DNA from 3 places in the Desulfoplanes sp. genome. Region 1 is predicted to be linked to each of the others. Evidence: predicted binding sites of a transcription regulator. Region 1 holds the regulator's gene; each other region holds the start of a gene.
The links. Region 1 encodes sigma-54, which starts transcription at its own class of promoters, with help from an activator protein. Its sites were predicted from a motif close to CTGGCACGGNNNNTGCTT; they were not measured.

Region 1 (7,891 bases):
ATTTGCGGCAGGGAAAGGATGGCCGTCTTCTCTGGACCCTTAACGCCACGAGCGCGGATTATGCCAAGGGAGAGGGGATCGTTGTCGTTGAAAGCCCAAAAATATTATATTTTCAAGAAGATAAAAAGGAACCCTTGTATGTTGAAGGTGAACATGGCAGAATAAATCAAAAGGACGATCAGATCGTTCTCTGGTCCAATGTTCTTGCCAGATACCAGGGGAACCTCTTGGAGACGACACGGCTCGATTACAACGGTACCTCACGGATGATATTTTTCAAGCAAGCTGTCCGATTGACAGGAAAAAATATGATCATGACAGCAGAAGGGGCCCGACTCAACCTGGAAAATGAGCAGATCCATGCACAGGGAGCTGTGCGCGTGGTCCTACGGAAAGCGATGCGCTAGGGGGGGGCACAATTGGAATCTTGGTGTTTGCCAAAACGTAATCCTTTATTGGAACAAAAAGGGTATTCCGTGAAGAACGTTTATATATTTTTACTGGGGTGTCTGGTGTTTTTTTCTTGGACCGGTTTTTCACTTGCCGGGGCCCAGGGGAAAAAGGTACCCACGACCATTACCTCTGACGACATGACCTATGATCCCGATTCAAACCGGGTCTCCTTTTCCGGTGAGGTACATGTCGCCCGCAAGGATTTTCAGCTTTGGTCAGAAAAGTTGTTCATCCATTTTGTTGGACAGCAGAACCGCGGATCCTCCAGCGCGGTGGAAGGAACCGATCCCGGCCGGGATTTGTCTGATGTAAAAAAGATCATCGCCGTACACAACGTACGCTTGGAAAGTCAGGGAAAAAAGGGGTTTTGCGGAAAAGCGACCTATTTTCAGGACCAAGACATGTTGCAGATGGAGGACGAGCCAAGGTTGGAGGACGGCAAAAACCAGATTATGGGTGAGATAATCAAGCTGTACATCAAGGACAACCGCAGTGAAGTGATCGGTGGCAAAAAACGGGTCGAAGCCATATTCTATTCACGTCCAGATCAGGTGGAGTGAACCCTATGGCTATTCTCAGCGCCCACGAACTTTTCAAGAAGTTTGGCAAAAAAGAGGTTGTCAGGGGGATCGACATCAAGGTCGAGCAGGGTGAAGTGGTCGGTCTTCTTGGCCCGAACGGAGCCGGCAAGACGACAACTTTTTACATGCTCGTAGGGATCATCCGTCCTTCAGGGGGCACCGTCTTTTTGGACGACCGCAACATCACCTCCTGGCCGCTCCACCGAAGGGCCAAGCATGGTCTCAGTTATCTCCCCCAGGAAAGTTCCATCTTTAAAAAACTCAGCGTACGCCAAAATCTACAAATTATTTTGGAATATACCGGGTTGCCCAAAAAAGAGCAGACAGAAAGGGCGGACCGTCTATTGGACCAACTGGGTATAACCCGTTTGGCAGACCAGAAGGCCGCATTTTTGTCAGGAGGGGAGCGCAGAAGGCTTGAAATAGCCCGGGCCTTGATCCAGGATCCTAAATTCATGCTCCTGGACGAACCCTTTGCCGGCATTGATCCCCTGGCCGTTGAGGATATCCAGCAGATTGTACATTCTTTGCGCAAAATGGGGATCGGTGTGCTCATATCTGATCATAACGTCCGGGAAACACTAACTATTTGCGATAGGGCATCCCTCGTTTACCGGGGCCGGATTATTTTGGAAGGTACTCCGGATACGATAGTCGATGATCCCAAGGCCCGGCAAATTTATCTCGGTGAAGATTTCAGGCTTTAGATCGTTGCCAGAGGCTGACTTCTGTGGCACAAGGAATTTATGATCAAAGATTGGTATAATCAACTATAGTTCGTTGAAATAATTTGGAAATCCTTTTCGGAAACAGTATGTGCAAACACAGGCGGCTTTCCCAAAGAAGAGAATAACTATGGCACTGGAATTACGACAAAATCTCAAGCTCACGCAGCAGCTGGTCATGACCCCGCAGTTGCAGCAAGCGATCAAACTTTTGCAACTTTCCCGGGTTGAGCTTTTGGACGTGGTCCAGGAAGAATTGCTGGAAAACCCAATGCTTGATGAGCAGGTTCCAGACCAGAGCAAAGGAGAGGAAGAAAAACCCCCCGAAAAGGAAGACAATGGGCAGGAGGAAAAAAAAGAGTTTGCAACCGAAGAAAAGGATTTTTTGAAAAACGCCGAATGGGAAGACTATCTCGGGGATTTTTCAAGCACCACCAGACAGGTTCAGGGCCATGAAAGCGAATCACTAGAAGAGATCAGCTCATACGAAGGCCGTGTCTCCGCCAAGCCCTCCCTGGAGGGGCATCTACTTTGGCAGCTCCACCTGTCGGACGCGAACGCAGAGGAATGCCGCATCGGCGAATCGATCATCAATAACCTGACGTCCTCCGGTTATTTTGCGTCCAGTGTAGAAGATGTCGCTTCCGAACTCCAGGTCGCCGAAGAAGCGGTTGCCGGGGTTCTCCACACGATGCAGATGTTCGATCCGATCGGCATCGCTGCCCGCACGGCCAAAGAGTGTTTGCTCATCCAGCTTGATGCCGTGGGGGATGAGGATCCCATCCTTCGGACGTTGATTTCCGAACATCTCGAGGATATCGAACAGAGACGGTATAAGCCTCTTCTGCGAAAATTCAAACTGTCCAAGGATGATCTCAAGGAGTATCTGGACATCATCACCTCCCTCGATCCTTTGCCCGGTGCCAGTTATGGAACGTCTACCTCTGTCTATGTCAGTCCAGATGCATATGTGTATAAATACGATGATGACTTCATCATTGTCTTGAACGACGATGGATTGCCCAAGCTGCAACTCAATCCGTTCTACATGGAAACGATGCAGACCAAGACGAACAAGGAAGATTCCTCCTATTTGCATGAAAAGATGCGCGCGGCCCAGTGGTTGATGAAAAGCCTACAACAGCGACAACGTACGTTGTACAAGGTTGTCGAGAGTATTGTCCGCTTCCAGCACGATTTTTTTGAATATGGTGCCACTCGACTCAATCCACTCATCCTCAAGGATGTGGCTTCAGATATCGACATGCATGAATCTACAGTCAGCAGAATCACCACGAACAAATATCTGGCCACCCCCCATGGTATTTTCGAGCTGAAATATTTTTTCAATAGTGCCCTTGATCTTGATGATGGGACACAGGTTGGTTCAGAGAGTGTCAAGGTGGCTATCAAGAAGATCATTGAAGGGGAAGATCCAAAAAAGCCCTATAGTGATGAAAAAATATCCCATATGCTCAAAGATATCTTGGAAGTGAATATCGCCCGCAGGACCGTCGCCAAGTACCGTTCTGCCCTGAACATTGAATCATCTTCCAGACGAAAAAAATTTTTTTAACACCGTGTTTTACATTAGGGAGATAAAACCTGGGAGTCGATGGAACGTTTTAGATATTCGTTCCGGAATGTATGCGTTTAAGTCGTGTGCCCACCTTTATCCAGGAGGTATTCTATGAATATGAATTTCAACTTCAAGAATTTTGAGCCATCAAACCATCTCCGTGAGTACGCCAAGGGACGTTTTGGCAAGATTGCCAAATATGTACCGAACCCGGAAAATACGGATTTGCAGGTGAATCTTGAAGTGGAAAAATTCCGTCATCGGGCAGATGTTGTCCTCACCGGTGACAACCTCCGTTTGTCCGCTAATGAAGAGAGCGAGGACATGTATTCGACCGTGGACTTGCTGCTCGACAAGTTGGAGTCCCAGGTCCGTCGTCTCCGTGACAAGAATAAGAAGAACCGAAAAAAGGCAAGAGGGGGCCGTTTCGATGTCATAAGTTTTTCCGAGGAATCCGGATTCAAAGGCCAATCACCGACCATAGTACGTTCAGACCGTTTCTCCCCAAAACCCATGGGGGTCGATGAGGCGGCCATGCAGCTCGATAATCTTGAAGATAAATTTTTGGTTTTTCTCAACGCCGAAACCGAACGGGTCAATGTAATCTATCACCGTAAAAACGGAGATTTTGGTCTCATTGATCCTGGGATTTGATACATGAAACTTGCAGATTTTCTCGATGATGGATGTGTAATCAATGACTTACAGGCCAGGACCAAGAAGGAGGTCCTGGCCGAACTTATTACGCCACTCAAGGCAAAATGGCCCAATATTGATCAAGAAAAAATATTGGGAGTGCTCCTTGATAGGGAAGCGCTCGGGACCACCGGCATCGGCGATGGTATCGCCATCCCGCATGGCAAACTCGAATCCATACAGGAGGTGGGACTTGTCGTGGGCCGATCTCTCGACGGGCTCGACTTCAAGGCGCTTGATCATAAACCATGTCGGATTTTCTTTCTGGTGCTCGCCCCTGAAAATATAGCCGGAATGCACTTGCGGATATTGGCCCATATCTCCCGTCTCCTCCAGGATGTCTCTTTCCGCCAAGCATTTCTCGAAGCGCCGGACCGAACGACTCTGTGCAATCTTCTAAACGAGGCCTAGCAATCGTGACCCCAGCACATCCACCCGTCGTCATTTTGACCGGCCTTTCCGGAGCCGGTAAAAGCACGGCACTCAATGTTTTTGAGGATCTCGGTTTTTTTTGTGTGGACGGCTTGCCCGCACGCATTGTCTCTGCATTGGTCACCCTGTTCTCAGGGGAAAATCCATCCAAGTACCGGGGCATTGCCCTGGGCATGGATCTACGCCAACTCGATTTTTTGGACCAGTGGCAGGTCGCCCGCAAGGAGTTGGACAGGCTCGGCGTCACTCCCCGGGTCGTATTCATCGAGGCCGCTCCCGAGGTCTTGTTGCGCAGATATGCAACGACGAGACGCCCGCACCCGTTGGAATCCACGGTTGATGGACTCGAACAGGCATTGGACAAAGAACGGGAAATCCTTATGCCTATCCGCGACAAGGCCGATCTTGTCCTTGATACTTCCGAATATTCAATACATGATCTGCGGCGGATCATCCAGGAGCATTGGAATGTTTCATCTGAAAACCAGTCCGGATTCCGCGTCCATCTCGTATCCTTTGGATTCAAATATGGATCTCCAGGGGAGGCCGATATCGTTTTGGATCTGAGATTTTTGCCGAATCCCTATTTCGACGAGTCACTGCGCCCCCGTTCCGGCAAGGAAGAGGCCGTGGCGAACTATGTCTTTTCAGAAGACTATGCACGAAAATTTATTGATAAAGTGGAGCATTTTTTTTCTTTTTTGTTGCCGCTGTATGCCAAGGAAGGACGTTATCGACTGACCATTGCCTTGGGCTGCACCGGGGGAAGACACCGCTCTGTTGCCGTTTCTGAATCGCTGTTCAGATTTTTGCGGCAGAAAGGATTTCTCGTCTCCTTGGAACACCGTCATTTGGAATTAGAATAGATATGGGGCTGTTGGAATGATAGGTATTGTCTTGGTGACCCATGGTGGATTGGGTGAAATCTTGATCGAAACGGCGGGATCGATTGTTGGAGAGCCCCCGTATTGTTCTTCTGTGGCCATAGATGTATCCAGGGGAATGGATACCATCCTCGCAGAGACCAAGGAGGCGGTCACAGCGTGTGACCAAGGGGACGGCGTATTGATCCTTACGGACATGTTCGGCGGCACACCGACGAACATCAGCCTCTCCCTCCTCGGATCAGGACAACTCGAGGTCGTTACTGGAGTCAATTTGCCCATGTTACTCAAGGTGTTGGGGACCCGCGGGGGTGAATTGCAAAAACTGGCTTCGGAAGCCAAATCCGCAGGAAAACAAGGAATACTTGTTGCCGGGGAAGTCTTGCGCAGGAGGGTTGAAAAGTAGATGCTCTGGGTGCGTATCGACAATCGTCTCGTCCATGGTCAGGTTATAGAGACCTGGTTGCCATACACCAAGGCCCGAACCATCATTGTCATAAACGATGAGCTCGCTGAAGACCCATTACGGCAAGAGATCATGCTCCTTGCCATACCCCAAAATATCGACCTCGTTTTTTCCAGGGTCGCCAAGGCAGAAAAGGCCATTACCGCAGCCAGAGAAAAACGCCACGGAATGTCCATTCTTTTACTTTTTTCTTCGTGCAGCGACGCCCGGCTCGCATATACCCATGGGCTCGCCTTTTCCCGCCTCAACATTGGTAATCTCCACTATGGTCCAGGTAAAAAACAGGTCTGTGACCATGTAGCCCTTGGCTCTGAAGACATCACCTGTCTCCAATTTTTCAGCAAGCAGGGGATTGATCTCGATTTTAGGTGTGTACCGAACAAACCCGTTCAGGTGACTTCATGGTGAGTCTCTCTTTGCCCGTATTGGCCCAACTTGCGCTTGGAAGTTTTTTTTTGCCGTTTTTTCACTTTTCCGCTTTTGCATCAGCATCAATCTCCTCGCCCGCCCTCTAGCGGCCGGATTTATCTGGTCCCTTTTCTCTGGTTCGTGGTCGACCGGTCTCGGTGTGGCCTTTTTTTTCGAACTCTTCTGGCTTGATACCATTCCGGTTGGGACCTTCATTCCCCCTGTGGCCCTCTTTTCTACCATTGGTTCCCTCTCTCTCATCCATGTTCTTGGAATCCATCTGCCATGCGAAGCCTTCGTGGCCATGCTCGTAACCGTTCCCTTCGCCACCCTGATTGCCTGGATCGAAACAAAGCAACGGCTCTGGCACAACCGTGAATTCAACATGCTCGTCTTGGCAACGCGCAGGGGAAACGCCAAACTTTTTGCGCCACAAAAATTTATCGGCAAGGGGATCGTGGGGTCCTTTTTGCTCCAGGCGACAACCTGTTTCCTTATCCTCATTCCCCTCGAGATCCTGTTGGATAAGGGATTGGTCTACCAAGGCCTCTATGCATGGTGCTCCTGGCCGATGCTATGGCTCCTGGGAAGTCTTGGCGGGGTCTTGTCCATGCGTTTTCGGCACGGTCCCGTGGTCGTTGTGGCCTTGATACTCATGATAGGGGGGCTCGGATGGATTTTTGAAAAAATGCCAATCCTATGACCTTCATCCAGCGGTTCTGGATGGTTTTTCACTGGTAATTGTTTTTTTACTAGTTTTTTCAGTTTTTTGGAGGTCCGAATCTTTGGACGCCGATTTTTTACGGCTCGCCCCCGGCCCGTTGAAAAAAATAATAAATTTCCCCCTATGAATCCCTTGGCAGCCGCAATTAATTGTGATATTTGGCACAAGCGTTCTTCATGCATTGGATACAATTCCTACTGATGAAGTAATTTTTTTTCTTTCAATTGAGGAGGTTAATCATGGCAGTGTATGTATTTGGTCACAAGAATCCCGATTCCGATACCGTTTGTGGCGCTATCGCCCTGGCCGATCTGCAGAGCAAACTGGGGGTCGAGGCCCTTCCCGTCACCCAGGGCGCGATCAATCCTGAATCCGCTTTTATCCTGGAAAAGTTCGGCGTTGCCGTTCCCGAGGTCAAAACCTCTTTTGCCGGGGAAAAAGTCATGCTCGTGGACCACTCCGATCTGGCCCAGAGCCCTGACGATCTGAAGGAAGCCGAAGTTCTCGGTATTGTCGACCACCACAAACTGGGCGACGTGACCACTCCCAATCCCCTGGAATGCTGGATCTGGCCTGTTGGCTGTTCCTGCACCGTCCTCAAGGCGATGTACGATTTCTACGGTGTGGAGATCCCCAAGAGCATCGCCGGTCTCATGCTTTGTGCCATTCTGAGCGATACGGTTATCTTCAAATCCGCCACATGCACGGAAAAGGACAAGAAGGCCGCTGAAGAACTGGCCAAGATCGCCGGCGAATCCGACCTGCAGGCCCTGGGTATGAAGATGTTCGAGGTCAAGTCCGCGATCAAGGGCACGCCCATGCGTGAACTGGTCGAACGTGACTACAAGGATTTTAACATGAACGGAAACAAGGTCGGCATTGGTCAGCTCGAGCTGGTCGATCTCGCCCTGGTCGCCGACATCAAGGAAGATCTGGCCAAGGA
Region 2 (7,891 bases), on a different contig from region 1:
AGGTAATCGTCCTTGGGGACCGTGGCCCGCATACGCTCCCACATCTTGGCCATGAAAATGGACTCGAACCCCTGGGTGGCCTCTTTGAGCTTCTTTTCCTTGTCAGCTCCCTGCCCGAGCTCTTCCCTGAGCCTTCTTAGCTTGGCCTGGTCCTGCAGGGAGGCAAGATCCTGTGCCTGGATTGATGACGTATTGGTGATACCCATATTCCACCTCGTTACGTGCGATCACGTTGTTTGTCTGGAGACACTCTTCTGGTCCATACCGGCGTCATATGCTTTCAAGTTCCGCATGCAACGCCCCGGCCGCCTTGAGGGCACGCAGAATGGACATGATATCCCTGGGCGTGGCCCCGATGGCGTTCAGCCCGTTGACCAGTTCCTGGATATTGGCCCCTTCAACGAGAACGAGCCGTTTGGTCTGTTCACGGACCTTGACCTGTGTGTCCGGAGTGATGGCCGTTTGTCCCTGACCAAAGGGGTTGGGCTGGGAGACCTTGGGCGTTTCCTTGACCACCACATTGAGATTGCCGTGGGTCACCGCGACCTGGGACAGGGTTACATTACTGCCCAGGACCACCGTCCCGGTCCGTTCATCGATGACCACCTTGGCCTTGGTGTCCGGCGAACATTCGATATTTTCCAGGGAGGCCATCAAAGGGACGAGATTTCCCTGGAACCTTTCCGGTATATCCAGCCGGATGGAAGAAATGTCCTCGGCACGGGCATACGTGCCGCCCAGAACGGCATTGAGCCGTCCAACGACCTGCTGGGTGGTGGAGAAATCCCTGCCATTGAGATGGATGAGCATGGACGATTGTTTGTTGAACCGGAAGGGTACGCCCCGTTCCACCGATGCCCCGCCCGGGATCTGTCCGACCGTGGCCGTATTTTTGGACGCCTGGGCCGCATCCCCACCGGCGGAATACCCCCCCAGCACCAGGGAACCTTGGGCCAGGGCATAGACCTTCCCGTCTATCCCTTTGAGCGGAGTCATCAAGAGAACCCCTCCGTACAGGCTGGAGGCATCCCCCACCGAGGATACCAGAACGTCCAGTTTGGCCCCGGGCCTGGCGGACACGGGCATTTTGGCCGTGACCATGACGGCGGCCACGTTCTTGACCTTCAGGCTGTCCCGGTCCACACGGACCCCCATCTTCTCAAGCATATTGACCATGGATTGGATGGTGAATTGGGTGCCGGATTTGTCTCCCGTGCCCGAGAGACCGACAACCAGGCCGTATCCGACCAGCTGATTGGTCCTGACCCCGCTGAAGGAGGCCATGTCCTTGAGCCGAACAGCATGGGAACCGGAAGGTCCCCCCAGGACGGTGATCGCCACGGCCACAAGGGACAAGACTATCCTGCAAAGAGGATACGGGACTGTAACAAATGTTTCTCGCATGGAACATCCACCTGTATTCATAGTCTAAAAGGGCCACACGTTATCAAGAATCCTGGTCAGCCAGCCGGGTTTCTGTTTGTCCGCCAGAACCCCCTTTCCATACAGTTCTATCCGTGCATCCGCCATGGCTGTCGAGAGAATGGAGTTATCCGGTCCGATATCCCGGGAACGGATGATCCCCCGGACGACCACGATCTGTGTCTCGTCGTTGATCCTGACCTCACGCCCGCCCTCGACCTCGAGGACCCCGTTGGCCAGGACACGCACGACACGGACCGACACGGTCGTGGTCAGATAATTTTCTCGTTTGGTTTCGCCGTCACCGGAAAAATTGCTCGATGATCCAGCCTTGATCGCCGGTGTCGTTCCCACAGGGATCCCCTTGAGGTAGCCATCTCCCATAAAATTCTGGACACCGAGATCGAGAGAGGACTCCTTGTTCGCGTCCGTGGAGGCCTTGTTCTTGGATACGGTATTCTCGACGATATTGATGGTCACGATATCACCGACCCTGCGGGCACGGCTGTCGGCAAAAAGATAGTCCGCCTGACCGGGATCGAAGAGGGACCCCGGATTTTCCCCTTTGGGGAGGGATTCCTCGGCCGGAGTATACACGGGCTCCGGCAGGGCATGTTTTTGCGAGGGTGCGCACCCGATGGAACCCAGGAGCAAACCGAGTCCGCAAAGGAGGAACACGGTTGTAAGAGAGACCCCTTTACGTTCCAATCGGTGTGGTACATGCGACAGATAGACATCATTCATGGGACAATTCCTTTGGCAGCGGTTGGTGCGTACCCCTATATAGACGGCTTCAATTGACGACGACGGTGTTCTTGTCTTTGACACGGGCAAGAACCTGTTTGTTACTTTGCAAATTACGGACCGTGACTGTCCTGCCGACCCGTCCGTCCTCCATGACCTCGGCAGGGACCTCCAAACGGATGGTCTCGCCGTCATAGACAAGGGAGACCCTGGCCCCCTGGATGACATCCGGCAGCAATTCGATATTTTTTTCGTACACGACCTCCCCGGTCCCCATAGGCCGGACAACACGCCACGGGCCGCCACGGCCGTTCCATACCCCGCTCCTGAGATAAGCCAGATTCTTGCGCTCGAAACGCACCTCTCCCGGACCAATCCGCCGATCCCTGGCCAACGGCCGGTTGGCACAGGGAACAGTCACCCAGACATCCACGAACACACTGGCGGAAATACGCCTGGCAATAGTTCCATGCGCACCCACGACATTGATCCGGAAGGAAACACGGCCCGGGTCGACCCCGCGGGGACATTCCATGCCGAGCTCGCCTTCGGGGTCATCCATGAAAATGTGGTCCGGGATACGGTATTCGCGGACCACGGTTTCACCCTTCAATGGGGCCAGGGCATTCGTCAAAAATTTGTCGACCCGCTGTTTGATCTCCCTTCCGCCGGCCACTCGGCCACCACGCTGGACCTGGATCTGATAGGGTAATTCGCACGCCCCCGGGACCGGTGCCGCCTTTTCCAGGGCCTGCCGGATCATGGCTCCGGTGACAATGACACGGTGTCCCGGCCGGGACGGGGCCGGGGCAACGGACACAGAACCAAAATGATCCATATACACGGAAGATTCCGGCCCATTGGCAACGGCCAGGTCGCCCAGGGTGATGTTCTCCCCCGGGACACAGACGAACTCGTGGAACACGATCCGATCCACGTCCTGTCCAACCGCGGCGTTCGTGCCGGCAGGAATGACGGCTCCCCACGTAAGGAGCCCGATCATGCACAGAAAAAGACAACGCAGGCACATTTTCCTATCCATCGCTCCACCTTTATTATCGCTTCATCTGATTGGCCGTCTGCAACATCTTGTCCGATGTGGAGATGGCCTTGGAATTGGTCTCATAGGCCCGCTGGGCAACGATCATGTTGACCATCTCTTCCACGAGGTCGACATTGGAAGATTCAACGAACCCCTGGGCCAGTGTACCGACATTGTTCTCCCCCGGTGTCCCCTCGACCGGGTCACCGGACCCCTCGGTAGCCACATAGAGGTTGCGCCCTTTGGCGCTCAACCCCGCGGGATTGATGAAGGTATACAACGGGATGTCCCCTTCCTGCAGCGACTCGCCGTTCTTGTCCAAGGCGGAAATATGCCCATCCTCGGTAATGACGACATTCTGTGTCTCCACGGGAACGGTGAAGTTGGGCTGGAGCCTATACCCGCCGGAGGTGACCAGTTCCCCGTCCGTGTTCAGTTTGAACGAACCCACCCGGGTGTAGGCGTCATCGCCGTTGGCATCCTCGACCTTGAAAAAGCCGTCCCCTTCGATGGCCACATCGAGCTGATTTCCGGTATTGCTCAGGTCTCCCTCGGTGAATATCTTGTGTACATCCACCGCCCTGACCCCCATGCCTATCTGGATGCCCGTGGGAAGACGATCGCCCGAGACATTCTGGGCCCCGGAGATCTTCAGATTCTGGTACATGAGATCCTCGAACTCCGCCCTGCTCTTCTTGAACCCGGTGGTGCTCACGTTGGACAGATTGTTCGAAATCACGTCGATATTCCTCTGCATGGCTACCATTCCCGAAGCCGCAGTCCACAATGATCGCATCATAGCGCATTTCTCCTCGTATTATACATTATCGTCATACTCCTGCCCACCCACAGATTCTCGCAGGACGCAGGTTCGGGGTCGCCATCACACCTTGCCCACGGTATCGATGACCTTTTTGTCCATCCCCGAAGAGGTGGTCATGATCTTTTGTTCCGCCCCGAAATTACGAGAGACCCCTATCATTCGGACCATCTCCTGGACGACATTGACATTCGAGGCCTCCAAAAACCCCTGGCAGACCTGAGCATCTGTCGCCTCCAGTTCCTTGAGGGGCGCACCGTCCGGCCTCCGGAAGAGATGCTGACCGATCCGTTCGAGTCCCTGTAGATCATCAAAGGTCACCACATCGATCCGGCCCATCGGCGCTCCGTCTACCAGGATCTGACCGGCACCATTGACCACGAGGTCGGCTCCCCGGGGGACCCGTAATTCTCCGTTCTGCCCCTGCAGGGGGTTGCCATGGGGATCAACGATGGTCCCGTCGGGATCAAGCCTGAAAATACCGTTGCGTGTATACTGTATCCCCTCGGGCGTACGGACCTTGAAAAAGCCTTCGCCATCCAGGCCGAAATCGAGAGGATTGTCCGTTTTCCGCAGCCCCCCCTGACTCATATCGATGTCCACGGCCCCGATCCGCGTCTTAGACACCTCGACGTCTCCGCCCATGGCTTGCTGTTCGAACACATTGCAAAAAGACAATGCATCCTTCTTGTATCCGGTCGTATTAACATTCGCCAAATTATTGGCGATCAGATCGAGGCTCTTTGCCTGGGTCGTGCCCCCGAAAACCGCGCTATACACTGCTGACTGCATCTTCTATATCCTCCGTTGTCCTTCCTTCAAGCAATATACCTGCCAACCGGAAAAGTCCCCATCTCTCCGTCCACCTATCCGCGGGCAGCGGGCCGTGGGGGCATTTTTTTCCGACCTCCCCCTCCAGGCGACAACCCACGGGCCAAAAATAGGACCCCGAACGGAAAAGAGGTTGACAAAGAAACAAAAATCGACAAAAGGAAATTGTTTTTCGGGCGGATGTAGCTCAGCTGGTAGAGTACAAGCTTCCCAAGCTTGGTGTCGCGGGTTCGAACCCCGTCATCCGCTCCACTCCTAATCGCTGTAACATAACCGATGTGGTAGGGTTATCGGGGGTGGACCAATGCGGTCCACTTTTTTTTTGTAAGCAAATGCAAATAGATATATTAAAAAAACAGCTAGCAGACCTGCTGCTCCCCCTGTGCCGAGAACAGGGGGTGGACCTCTGGGGGATAGAACCCGCCCTGGCCTCGCCCAAACACAAGGTTGTGCGTATTTTCATCGATGCCCCGGAGGGTGTGGATGTCGACCAATGCGCAACCTTCAGCAGGCACGCAGAAGTCCTTTTGGATGTCGAGGATATCATTCCGGGCCGGTACACCCTCGAGGTCTCGTCTCCCGGTCTCGACCGGACCTTTTTCTCTCCGGACCAACTTGGACCGTATCTCGGGAACCAGGTCGCCTTTACCCTCCATTCCCCGCGCAACGGCCGCAAAAAATTCAACGGGAAACTGGCTTCCTGTGAGGAAGGTTCGTTCACCCTCGTGCTTGAAGACGGGAGTGAACACGTGTTCCGCTGGGACGAAATCCGCAAGGCCGGACTCGTATTCAGGGGATAGTGATCGAACGTACGGACAGGGGAGCCGAAAACGTTACTCTTTTAACCAAACGTCATCCGAATCATGCGTGATTCTAGGTAGAAGCGGAGAATTTTTATGGGCATGGACTTGAAAAAAGCAATCGATCAGATCAGCAAGGATAAAGGTATTGATCGCGATCTCCTCATCGATACGCTGGAAGAGGCCATCAGGGCTTCGGTCGTCAAGAAATACGGTGACGACCTGGATATCGAGGTCAGTTTCAACGAGGAGGTCGGTGACATCGAGGTCTACCAGTTCAAGGTCGTGGCCGACGAGATCACGGACCCAGCCCGGGAAATCACGCTCGAGGACGCCAAGCTCCACGACCCCAACGTCCAGCTGGACGACGAGATCGGATTCCGCATGGAGATAGAGGACCTGGGAAGAATAGCCGCCCAATCGGCCAAGCAGGTCATTATCCAGCGCATGCGCGATGCGGAACACGAAATCATCTATGAGGAGTACAAGGACCGGATCGGGGACATTGTCGACGGGATCATCCAGCGCAGGGACCGCAATGGGTGGGTTATCAATCTCGGACGTACCGAGGCCATCCTGCCCAAAAACGAACAGATCCCCAGGGAACGTTTCCGCCAGGGCGACCGGGTCCAGACATATATCGTGGACGTCAAACAAGAAGGACGCGGCCCGCAGGTTGTGGTTTCCAGGTCCCATCACGAGTACATGAAGGCCCTGTTCAAAAGGGAGGTCCCGGAAATCGACGACGGCATCGTGACCATCATGGGCGTCTCCCGGGATCCCGGCCTCAGGGCCAAGGTCGCGGTCATCTCCCATGAAACCGACGTTGACCCGGTAGGGGCGTGTGTCGGGGTCAAGGGGTCGCGTATCCAGAATATCGTCCAGGAATTCCGGGGAGAGCGTATCGATATTGTCCTGTGGAATCCCGATATCACCACGTATGCCGTCAACGCACTTTCGCCGGCGATCATTTCGAGGATTACCGTGGACGATGACGAAAAAACCCTGGAGGTGGTCGTTCCCGATGATCAGCTCACACCGGCCATTGGCCGCAAGGGCCAAAACGTGAAGCTGGCGTCTAAGCTTTTGGGCTGGCGGGTCGATATCTTTACCGAAAGCCGGTATGGAGAAATGAACCAAAGCCGACAGGGACTGGAGCAACTGGCCAACGCCGCGGATATCCATGTCGAAAACATTCTGGAGGCGGGCTTTGAGGACGTGGACAGCGTGGCCCAAAGCCCGGAAGAAGAACTCCTCGATATCGAGGGGATCGGCGAGGAAAACGTTGCCGATCTTAAATCGGCTGCCAATCTATTGAAGGAATCTCCAGACGACCTTCCGGCGGAGGACGGCCTGGAAGAGAAACAGGAAGACGGCCTGGAAGAGGGACAGGAAGACGACCTGGAAAAGGGGCCGGAAGACTGAACCGAAACATTCTTCCATCATAGCCATTCACGACATAACCTAATCGCGTAACTATCAGAAAAAAACAATTTTCACCTGCTATGCATCCACAAGTACACTCTTTTCAGATCGAGCCGCAAAACCATGCCCCACACAAGCATGTGCCGATCCGGATGTGCGTGATATGCCGCAAACGGTTACCCAAAGCGGAAATGACACGGTATACGTGTCCCCAAGAAAACGGAACATCTCTGCAGGTCGACCCGGCCGGAAAACGCCAGGGACGGGGATTCTACCTGTGCACAAGCAGTGTTTGCATGAAGAAGTTCAATAAATTCAGGGGCTGGCAGAAGAAATGTAGGGGGGAACACTATGACAACTAAAATGCGAGTACGAGATCTTTCAGGTGAACTCGGCATTTCAAATAAGGAGCTGATACACCTGCTCCGCAAGCTCGATGTCAATGTCAAGAGTCACATGAGCGGATTGACCGAGGACGAGGCAAAGCTGGCCCGAAATATGTTTACCAAGGAAAGCCAGGAGCCTTCGGTTGAAAAAAAACGTGTTCGGTCGGGGGTCATTGTCCGGCGACGAAAAAAACCGGCCCGCAAACCACAGGAAAAAGCCATAGACGAGACGACCACTGAAACCACGGAACCCTCCGGGGAGACCCCCGCGGAGCCCTCTTCCACCCAGGCCCCTTCCATTCCCGAACAAGAATCCAGTACACCCCGGGTTGGGGCTCAGCCGGAACCATCCGAAGCCTCCCCCCATCCTCCAGTGACGGAGGAGGCCGGTAGTCTGCCCAAGGAAGTGATCCCGGAAGAG
Region 3 (7,891 bases), on a different contig from region 1:
TCTGGCAATATGCTTTCATTTTGTCCACCAGCCCGGGGTTGATGTCTGCCTTGTTCACCAGGACCATGGCCGGAATTTTGAAATGGGTGGTCAGCTGATGGACCCGCTCCATGTCATGGACGGCGGAAACCGTGGGTTCTGCGACAATGACCGCAAGCCCTGCATTGCTGAGTGATGCGATGACCGGACAGCCGATCCCGGGAGAACCGTCCACGAGGACGGTGTCGATGCCGAGCTCTACCGCCTTGTCATGGGCCTGGGTTCTTACAAGGGCAACGAGTTTGCCGGAGTTTTCCTCGCCGATACCGAGTTCCGCGTGGACCATGCTCCCATGGCGTGTGTTTGACTGGTACCATTCCCCGCAGAGCCGGGGGTACATCCGGGCGGCTCCTTCCGGGCAGACATGTTCGCACACCCCACATCCCTCGCAATGTTCCTGCATGACCTGAAAATCGTCGGAAATGGCGTGGAACCGACAATGTTCCTGACAGATCCCGCACCCTATGCAGGTGTCCGGATCAATCTGTGCCAGTTCGCCGCTCCAGAACTCGTGGGTTTTTTCTATGTCCGGATCGAGTATGAGATGGAGGTCGGCCGCATCCACATCGCAGTCCGCAAGCACTTTTTGGGGTCCGCAGCTGGCAAGGGCGGAGACCGCGCTGGTTTTACCCGTTCCCCCTTTGCCGCTTATGACGACGATTTCTTTCATGACTGTTCTCCCTCCTTCATGAGCCGGGTGACATTGTCCCAGAGTCCTTCATAGCATCCGCGGAAGTTTGCAAAGGCATCGATGAGCAACTCACCGTTCGAATAGGCGGTCGCGGCTTCCTGGGTATGGGGAATGGAGGCGAGGACCGGAATGGATTCCTCTCCGAGATATTTTTCCACACAGTCGTTCCCCATGCCGGCCCTATTGATGGCCACTCCAAAGGGATAGCCGAGTTTGCGCATGAGTCCCACGGCAAGGCGTAGATCATTGAGTCCGAATGGGGTGGGCTCAGTGACCAGAATGACGAAATCGGCCCCCTGCAGGGATTCGATGACCGGGCAGGAGGTTCCCGGGGGGCAGTCGAGGAGCTGGATGTCCTCATACGAGGCATCTTCCTTGACACGGCTGATGAGTGGCGGGGCCATGGCCTCTCCGATGCGTAGCAGTCCGCCGTAGAAGTCGATTCCCCGTCCCTGGCCGTGGCGCAATGTACCCACCTCCCGGACCGTGTCGGAGATGGCGTCGGCCGGGCAGACCAGGTTGCACAGTCCGCAGCTGTGACAGAGTTCCGGAAAGACCATGATCGAATTGACCATCCAGATCATGGCCTTGAATTTACAGGCCGTGGCGCATTTTTGGCAGGATTCTCCGATACATTTTTCATCGTCGATTTTGGGAACGGGAACGTATTCGGTTTTTTCGTCCTGCCACTTGGTGGCAAGGAAAAAATGGGAATTGGGTTCCTCGACATCGCAATCGACCAGGGTCACCTTTTGACCCATATCTCGTAACAAAGCGGCAAGATTGACGGAAATGGTTGTCTTACCCGTTCCGCCCTTGCCGCTGGCAATGGCGATTTTCATGCTGACTCCTAGAATTTTCGGGTCATGGGGGCCCCGCAATGGGGGCATGTGATGGCTTCACAGGGCTTTCCCTTCTGGTGGGGAGACGATGTTTGGCATTGTCTGCAAAAGCACAGGGAGCCGGGTTCGTAGGTCTTGGGATTGAACTCGGGGGGCCTTTTGATGGCTCTTGGTTCTTCGTTGGAAGGATACTGGGTGGCTGACTCGTTCATGATGGGGGTTCCTCAAGGGGAGGATCAGAAAGATGATAATGGTTGGTGGAGAAGAGAGCTGTCCTGTATGTGGCAGCCGGAACACAAAAAAACAGGCCGTGCGGCCTGCACACGGCCTGTTCCATGCTTTTGCCGGCGCAATATCTATGACAGATGGCAAATAAGACCTGTGGGGAATCAGTCAAGATTTTCCCGCTGTTTCTTGAGTTGTTCGAGTTCCTGGGACAACGCCGCGATCCGGTCATCAATGGCGGCCCCGTTCGTTGTTGCGTCCATGGGCTGCATGGGAGCGCCATAGCCACCCCAGGCAAACCGTCCCTGTCCCATGCCCCAGCCGCGTCCGAAGCCTCCGCCCCGGCCAAAGCGTGGGCGCATGCCGTACCCCGCACCCGGACAGCGGCCAAAACCGCCGCCGGTCATGGAGCCCTGTCCTCGTGGTCCTGTTCCGTCAAATCCTGGCATGATCCATTCCTCCTTGTTGCGTTGTGGTCGTTCCCCTGGTGGCCTCACAAGTGGAGCATCGAGTGCGATGACACCGTAAGGGGACCAGGAAAAAGATCGTTGCCAAAAAAAATCTAAGGGTGGAACCCTTTATATGCATCGTCGGCAGATTCCGGTGAGCGGGGCTACCAATGTCCCGGTTTATTGGCGTCTGCCGTTGGGGCGAGTTTTCCGGACGTGTATGCCTCGACAGCCTCGGAAACGGTCCCGTCGGTGAAAAGATACATGGTGATATTTCCCTGCTTGAGGGCGGAAAAGGCCTTGGGGCCGATGTTGCCGGTGATGACGGCCTGGGCCCCGGTCTTGGCCACGTTCTGGGCCGTCTGGATCCCCGCGCCCTGGGGAATGTTCAGATTTTGGTCGTTGGAAACGTATTCCGATGTTTCTGTCTCCAGATCATAGACCAGAAATCCCTTGGCGCGGCCAAATCTGGGATCAATCCTGCTGTCCAGGGTATCTCCCTGGGAACTGATAGCGATTTTCATTCTTCATCCTTGTTTGAGATTGGAGTGTTTGTTCGTCCGTGGAAGATTGTGCTGCCGCGCGTGGCCGAACCTGCGGCCACGGCCCTGTCCCCGGCCTCCACGGCATTGTCCCTTGCATCCGGGCATGGCCAGTTCTTCGAGGTCATTGTTCTGCCAGGCGGTGAGGACCGTATCGATTTGTCCGCAGATCCAGGGAATGACCTCGACATCGGTACTGGTGATCAGGCGCAGGGTGCAGCCGGAAATACCCCCGCAAATGAGGGTATTCACCCCGCAGGACACGATAGAAGAGACCTTGGAAGGGAGGTCGCCAAACGGGAGGGAAATGTGTCCTGCGGGGCAAATATGTTCATCTTCAACATCATAGAGACGGAATTCAGAGGCGTTGTCGAAAACGACTGCCAAGCGGGTTCCATAACAGGCCAAACAAAGACGCATGGGAGGATCCGGATTTGATGGTTGAAGAGATGTGGCACTAAACGTCGTACATTTATCCCTGACTTTAGCATCAAAGGTGCCAGGTTTGTATATTCAAATATTTTAGATATTTACTTTTTAGAGAAATTTTGTCGGGCGAAAAACAATCCCTCTCGAGAAGGGATATGGCTTAAAATTAGCCCGTTTGTGCGGCAACAATCGGGGTAGCTAACCCCCGGGAAATAGGATAGACAACCCAGCGTCTGTAGAACCGAACAATGTTGTATCCTGAGTGCGACCATAGGGACCGTCTGGTCGAGGAGGAATATCCATGCCCTTGCGACACCCTGCCGAGAGGATCAAAATTTATGTCGGAGAAAACGACATGCACCGGGGGACACCGGTGTACGAACGGCTTTTGAAGATTGCCCGGGACATGGATATGCCCGGCGCAACGGTAACACGGGCCGTTGCCGGATTCGGTGTCCGCGGTGTCCGGACGAACAGGATTCTGCGGATCTCGGAGAACATGCCCCTGGTCGTGGAGATGGTCGCCAACAGCGAATATATCGGTCCGTTTTTGGAGGCTATCGAGTCCGTGATCGCCGAGGGATTGATAACCCGTGAACCCGTGGAGGTGGTTGTCTACCGCCACAGGTCCCTGAATGATCAACCAGCAACCACAATAATATAACGAGTGGATCATGATTACTATTGGAACCCCGTTGTCGTCCACGGCCACTAAGGTCCTTCTGCTTGGTTCCGGAGAGTTGGGCAAGGAAGTGGTCATCGAACTACAGCGGCTCGGCGTCGAGGTCATTGCCGCCGACCGTTACGAAAATGGCCCGGCCATGCAGGTGGCCCATCGTTCGTATACCCTGTCCATGCTCGATGGAAAACGACTGAGGGAAATTGTCGAGCGGGAAAGGCCTGACTACATTGTGCCCGAGATAGAGGCCATTGCTACGGACACCCTGCAGGAACTCGAAGACGAGGGGTTCACGGTCATCCCCACTGCACGGGCCACACGTTTGACCATGAACCGTGAAGGGATCAGGCGGTTGGCTGCCGAGGAGTTGGGTATCAAGACCTCCCCGTACCGGTTCGCGGCCACCCGTGATGGGTTTCTTCTGGCGGTCGAAGACGTCGGCATTCCCTGCGTTGTCAAGCCGATCATGAGTTCCTCCGGACACGGCCAATCGGCCATACGGAGCGGGAACCAAATAGACGCTGCCTGGGAACTGTCCCAGAGCGAGGGGCGGACCGGGGCGGGGAAGGTCATTGTCGAAGGGTTCGTTGATTTTGATTACGAAATCACCCTGCTCACTGTCCGCCATGCCGGAGGGACCTCCTTTTGTCGGCCCATTGGCCATAGACAGGAAAATGGGGACTACCAAGAGTCCTGGCAGCCCCAACCCATGTCACGCCGGGCGCAAAAAGAGGCCGAACGGATCGCCGAGGCCGTGACCACCGCTCTGGGGGGCTACGGTATTTTCGGGGTGGAACTGTTCATACAGGGGGACGAGGTCTTTTTCAGCGAGGTCTCGCCCCGGCCCCACGACACCGGTATGGTGACCATGATTTCTCAGGATCTCTCGGAGTTCGCCCTGCATGCACGGGCCATACTCGGTCTGCCCGTTCCCACGATCGCCTTCCATGGACCGTCGGCCTCGAACGTCATCCTCGTCCATGGAACCTCGGACGCCACCACCTATGGGGACCTGGACAAGGCCTTGGAGGAAGCAGATACCCAAATCCGTCTTTTTGGGAAACCGGAGGTCAAGGGACACCGGCGAATGGGTGTGGCCCTTGCCCGTGACGCATCCGTAGAGGATGCCCGGGCAAAGGCCCAGCGTGTTTCCAAGGCCGTAACCACTCTATTGTAGGAACAACGAATATGACCAATGAATATATGGGGCCGTGCTCCGCATTTTCCCGGGACGCCTGGAAGAGTTCCGCAAAGGGTATTCGAACCGGGGTTCATCCCCGTTTATTCTGTCTGCGCTGCTATGGGCCGCTCAAGACCGTCAGGGAATGACGGCGTGTGTTTTTGCATTGCACGGCGTGCGGTGCCCAGTACCAATTGGACCAGTTTGGACGGATGATCGGGGACGATATGGAAGATTATCTCGGTGATGTGCCGTGTGACAGGTTGTAACCGATGCGACTCCGGACCGTTGTCGGGTAGCCGTCTACATTGCATGGGCAAAGAGGGAATCCCCTTTTTGTCCATTGTTATTTGCTCCATGGACACGTAATGATCACCGTGGGTATGAACAATTCCGTCCGTTTCCGAAAACCGTCAATAACCTCCGGTTAAAATTACCACAACAACGATCCGCATAAGATATGTAGCGGGCAATCCGGAGTGCCCGTTTTGTCGAGCCCGGAGGCCTGAGACAACAAACAACGCGGCATCTACCGGGATATGCTGAAAAACCGTTCACGCGAGGAGGAGGTTTTGGACGAACAGCTCGAACAGCTCCAGACCCAGCTGGCCTATCAGGACAGGACCATAGAGAAACTCAACCAGGCCCTGATTGCCCAGCAGTGCCAGATTGACGAGATGGAACGCCAGATACGTTTTTTGGCCGAAAAATTGCGGGATGTGCGTGTCGTGGAACAGAGCAATGGGCCCGAACCACCGCCCCCCCATTATTGAACAGGGGGATCTTGTCACCCATAACCTTCCCAACGGTGTGTCCATGGAACCCATCACAACATCCATTTTTGAACTTTTCAAAATCGGTCCTGGTCCCTCGAGTTCGCATACCATCGGGCCCATGAAGGCCGGGTTCGATTTTATCTCCACTGTCCGCAAGCTGTCTGCAGATATCCTTTCCGGGGCGGGATCCATCGAAGTGCGCCTTTACGGGAGTCTGAGTGCCACGGGGCGGGGGCACGGCACCGATCGGGCGGTACTGGCCGGCCTTCTGGGACAGAATCCCAAGACCTGTTCCTCGGAATTCATGGACGGGTTGAGCAGGGAAGCCACCGATGGATACCGGGTCGTTCTCGGGGAGAACACTCTCGTCCTCACCTGGAAGGATATCGTCTTTGATGCCTTTGAAAGGGATTTCGCCTTTAGTAATACCTTGATTATCCGCTTGCTTGGCAAGGACGGATCCGTCTTGTTTGCAAGGGAATATTATTCCATCGGGGGCGGATTTATCCAATGGCAGGGACAGATCGAGGAAGAGCGGGGCGGGCCGGTGTATCCCTATTCGACCATGGAGGAGCTCAAGAAGATCCTCCGCTCGGAACATCTCCGCCTCCATGAGGTCATCCTGGCCAATGAAAAGGCCATTACCGGCGCCTCTGGAGAGGAGATCATGGCCGGGCTCGACCACATCGTCACGACCATGGAAGAGGCCGTGGATACGGGGATCGGCTCGGAGGGGATCCTTCCCGGTCCCATTGGATTGCACCGCAAGGCCCCGGTTCTGTACAAACGGGCCTGTAAGATGACCCACTCGACGGATCATCTCATGGTTGTTTTGAGCGCCTATGCCTTTGGGGCTTCCGAGGAGAACGCGGCCGGTCACAGGATCGTCACCGCACCCACGGCCGGTTCCTGCGGGGTCGTGCCCGCGGCCATCTATATTCTCAAGAACCACAGAAATATTTCCACCCATGCCCTGCACGAGGGACTCATGGCCGCGGCCGCGGTTGGATTCCTGGCCAAGAACAACGCCTCCATCGCCGGAGCGGACGTCGGCTGCCAGGGAGAGATCGGAGTGGCCTCGGCCATGGCCGCTTCCTGCCTGGCCTATGCCCAGGGATACCGTTTTCAGGTGACGGAAAACGCCGCAGAAATCGCTTTGGAACACCATCTCGGGCTGACCTGCGATCCTGTGCTCGGCTATGTGCAGATCCCGTGTATCGAGCGCAATGCCATGGGGGCGCTCAAGGCCTATACCGCCTTTCTGATCGCCTCGGCCGAGATCCCGGGCAACCACAAGGTTGATTTGGATCAGGTCATTCGGGCCATGGCCGAAACAGGTCGGGACATGTCCAAAAAATACAAGGAAACATCCATGGGCGGCTTGGCTTTGAGCGTGGTGGAGTGTTAGGAGCGTTAATCGGAGACGGGAGCCCCCATCCCATAACCATCACAACCAACGGGCACTATCTTGAACGCACCACATTGTAGGGGAAAGGGGCGCATCCTCTTTCCCCTGTTCGCCTTGACCGGTATCTTCTGGATCAATTTTTTTTCCAGGATCATTCTCAGTCCGCTGATCGTCCCGGTCCAGCGGACTTTTTCCCTGTCCATCTCCCAGGCGGGGTGGTTGTTTCTGGCCACATCTGCAGGGTATAGCGTGGCCCTTTTCTGTTCGGGGTTCGTCTCTTCACGGTTGACCCACCACAAGACGGTGGTGCTCTCGCTGCTCATTCTTGGGACGGCCCTGGGCATGACCGGGCTGTCTACCTGTTTTGCCTGGATGCTGGCGGGACTTTTTCTCATCGGGATAGGCGGGGGGCTCTATCTGGGTTCGGGCGCGGCCAGTATCACCGAAGTGGTTCCGGTAAAACATTGGGCAAAGGCCTTTGCCCTGCACGAAACCGCTCCGAGCGTGGCCTTTCTTGCTGCCCCCCTCGTGGCCGAGACGGTGTTTCTTTTCGGAACCTGGAGGACGGTTTTTTTCCTTCTTGCCGGGGTATGTTTTCTGGTGGGGTGTGTATACCGTATCTTTGGGCGGG

Region 2: the regulator sigma-54 is predicted to act here: its motif matches at 4,849-4,866, upstream of flgF (flagellar basal-body rod protein FlgF).
Region 3: the regulator sigma-54 is predicted to act here: its motif matches at 3,274-3,291, upstream of ACY692_RS11170 (NifB/NifX family molybdenum-iron cluster-binding protein).

Annotation. Positions count from the first base shown of each region.
Region 1 covers NZ_JBUDSQ010000028.1:4,962-12,852, forward strand. The annotation lists gene lptC (LPS export ABC transporter periplasmic protein LptC) at 1-407, shown strand, start outside; gene ACY692_RS07950 (LptA/OstA family protein) at 513-1,013, shown strand; gene lptB (LPS export ABC transporter ATP-binding protein) at 1,019-1,741, shown strand; gene rpoN (RNA polymerase factor sigma-54) at 1,890-3,335, shown strand; gene hpf (ribosome hibernation-promoting factor, HPF/YfiA family) at 3,450-3,992, shown strand; gene ACY692_RS07970 (PTS sugar transporter subunit IIA) at 3,996-4,445, shown strand; gene rapZ (RNase adapter RapZ) at 4,451-5,332, shown strand; gene ACY692_RS07980 (PTS sugar transporter subunit IIA) at 5,349-5,756, shown strand; gene ACY692_RS07985 (PTS sugar transporter subunit IIB) at 5,757-6,224, shown strand; gene ACY692_RS07990 (PTS sugar transporter subunit IIC) at 6,241-6,927, shown strand; gene ACY692_RS07995 (manganese-dependent inorganic pyrophosphatase) at 7,188-7,891, shown strand, end outside.
Region 2 covers NZ_JBUDSQ010000002.1:52,310-60,200, forward strand. The annotation lists gene ACY692_RS00950 (rod-binding protein) at 1-206, opposite strand, end outside; gene ACY692_RS00955 (flagellar basal body P-ring protein FlgI) at 271-1,404, opposite strand; gene ACY692_RS00960 (flagellar basal body L-ring protein FlgH) at 1,429-2,166, opposite strand; gene flgA (flagellar basal body P-ring formation chaperone FlgA) at 2,216-3,208, opposite strand; gene flgG (flagellar basal-body rod protein FlgG) at 3,222-4,007, opposite strand; gene flgF (flagellar basal-body rod protein FlgF) at 4,092-4,820, opposite strand; tRNA gene ACY692_RS00980 (tRNA-Gly) at 5,036-5,111, shown strand; gene ACY692_RS00985 (ribosome maturation factor RimP) at 5,192-5,659, shown strand; gene nusA (transcription termination factor NusA) at 5,756-7,084, shown strand; gene ACY692_RS00995 (YlxR family protein) at 7,237-7,446, shown strand; gene infB (translation initiation factor IF-2) at 7,448-7,891, shown strand, end outside.
Region 3 covers NZ_JBUDSQ010000057.1:4,798-12,688, forward strand. The annotation lists gene ACY692_RS11145 (ATP-binding protein) at 1-709, opposite strand, end outside; gene ACY692_RS11150 (nucleotide-binding protein) at 706-1,572, opposite strand; gene ACY692_RS11155 (hypothetical protein) at 1,581-1,784, opposite strand; gene ACY692_RS11160 (DUF5320 domain-containing protein) at 1,962-2,246, opposite strand; gene ACY692_RS11165 (NifB/NifX family molybdenum-iron cluster-binding protein) at 2,411-2,770, opposite strand; gene ACY692_RS11170 (NifB/NifX family molybdenum-iron cluster-binding protein) at 2,774-3,208, opposite strand; gene ACY692_RS11175 (DUF190 domain-containing protein) at 3,519-3,881, shown strand; gene purT (formate-dependent phosphoribosylglycinamide formyltransferase) at 3,892-5,073, shown strand; gene ACY692_RS11185 (hypothetical protein) at 5,085-5,225, shown strand; gene ACY692_RS11190 (dual CXXC motif small (seleno)protein) at 5,232-5,345, shown strand; gene ACY692_RS11195 (SlyX family protein) at 5,649-5,849, shown strand; gene ACY692_RS11200 (L-serine ammonia-lyase) at 5,893-7,260, shown strand; gene ACY692_RS11205 (MFS transporter) at 7,321-7,891, shown strand, end outside.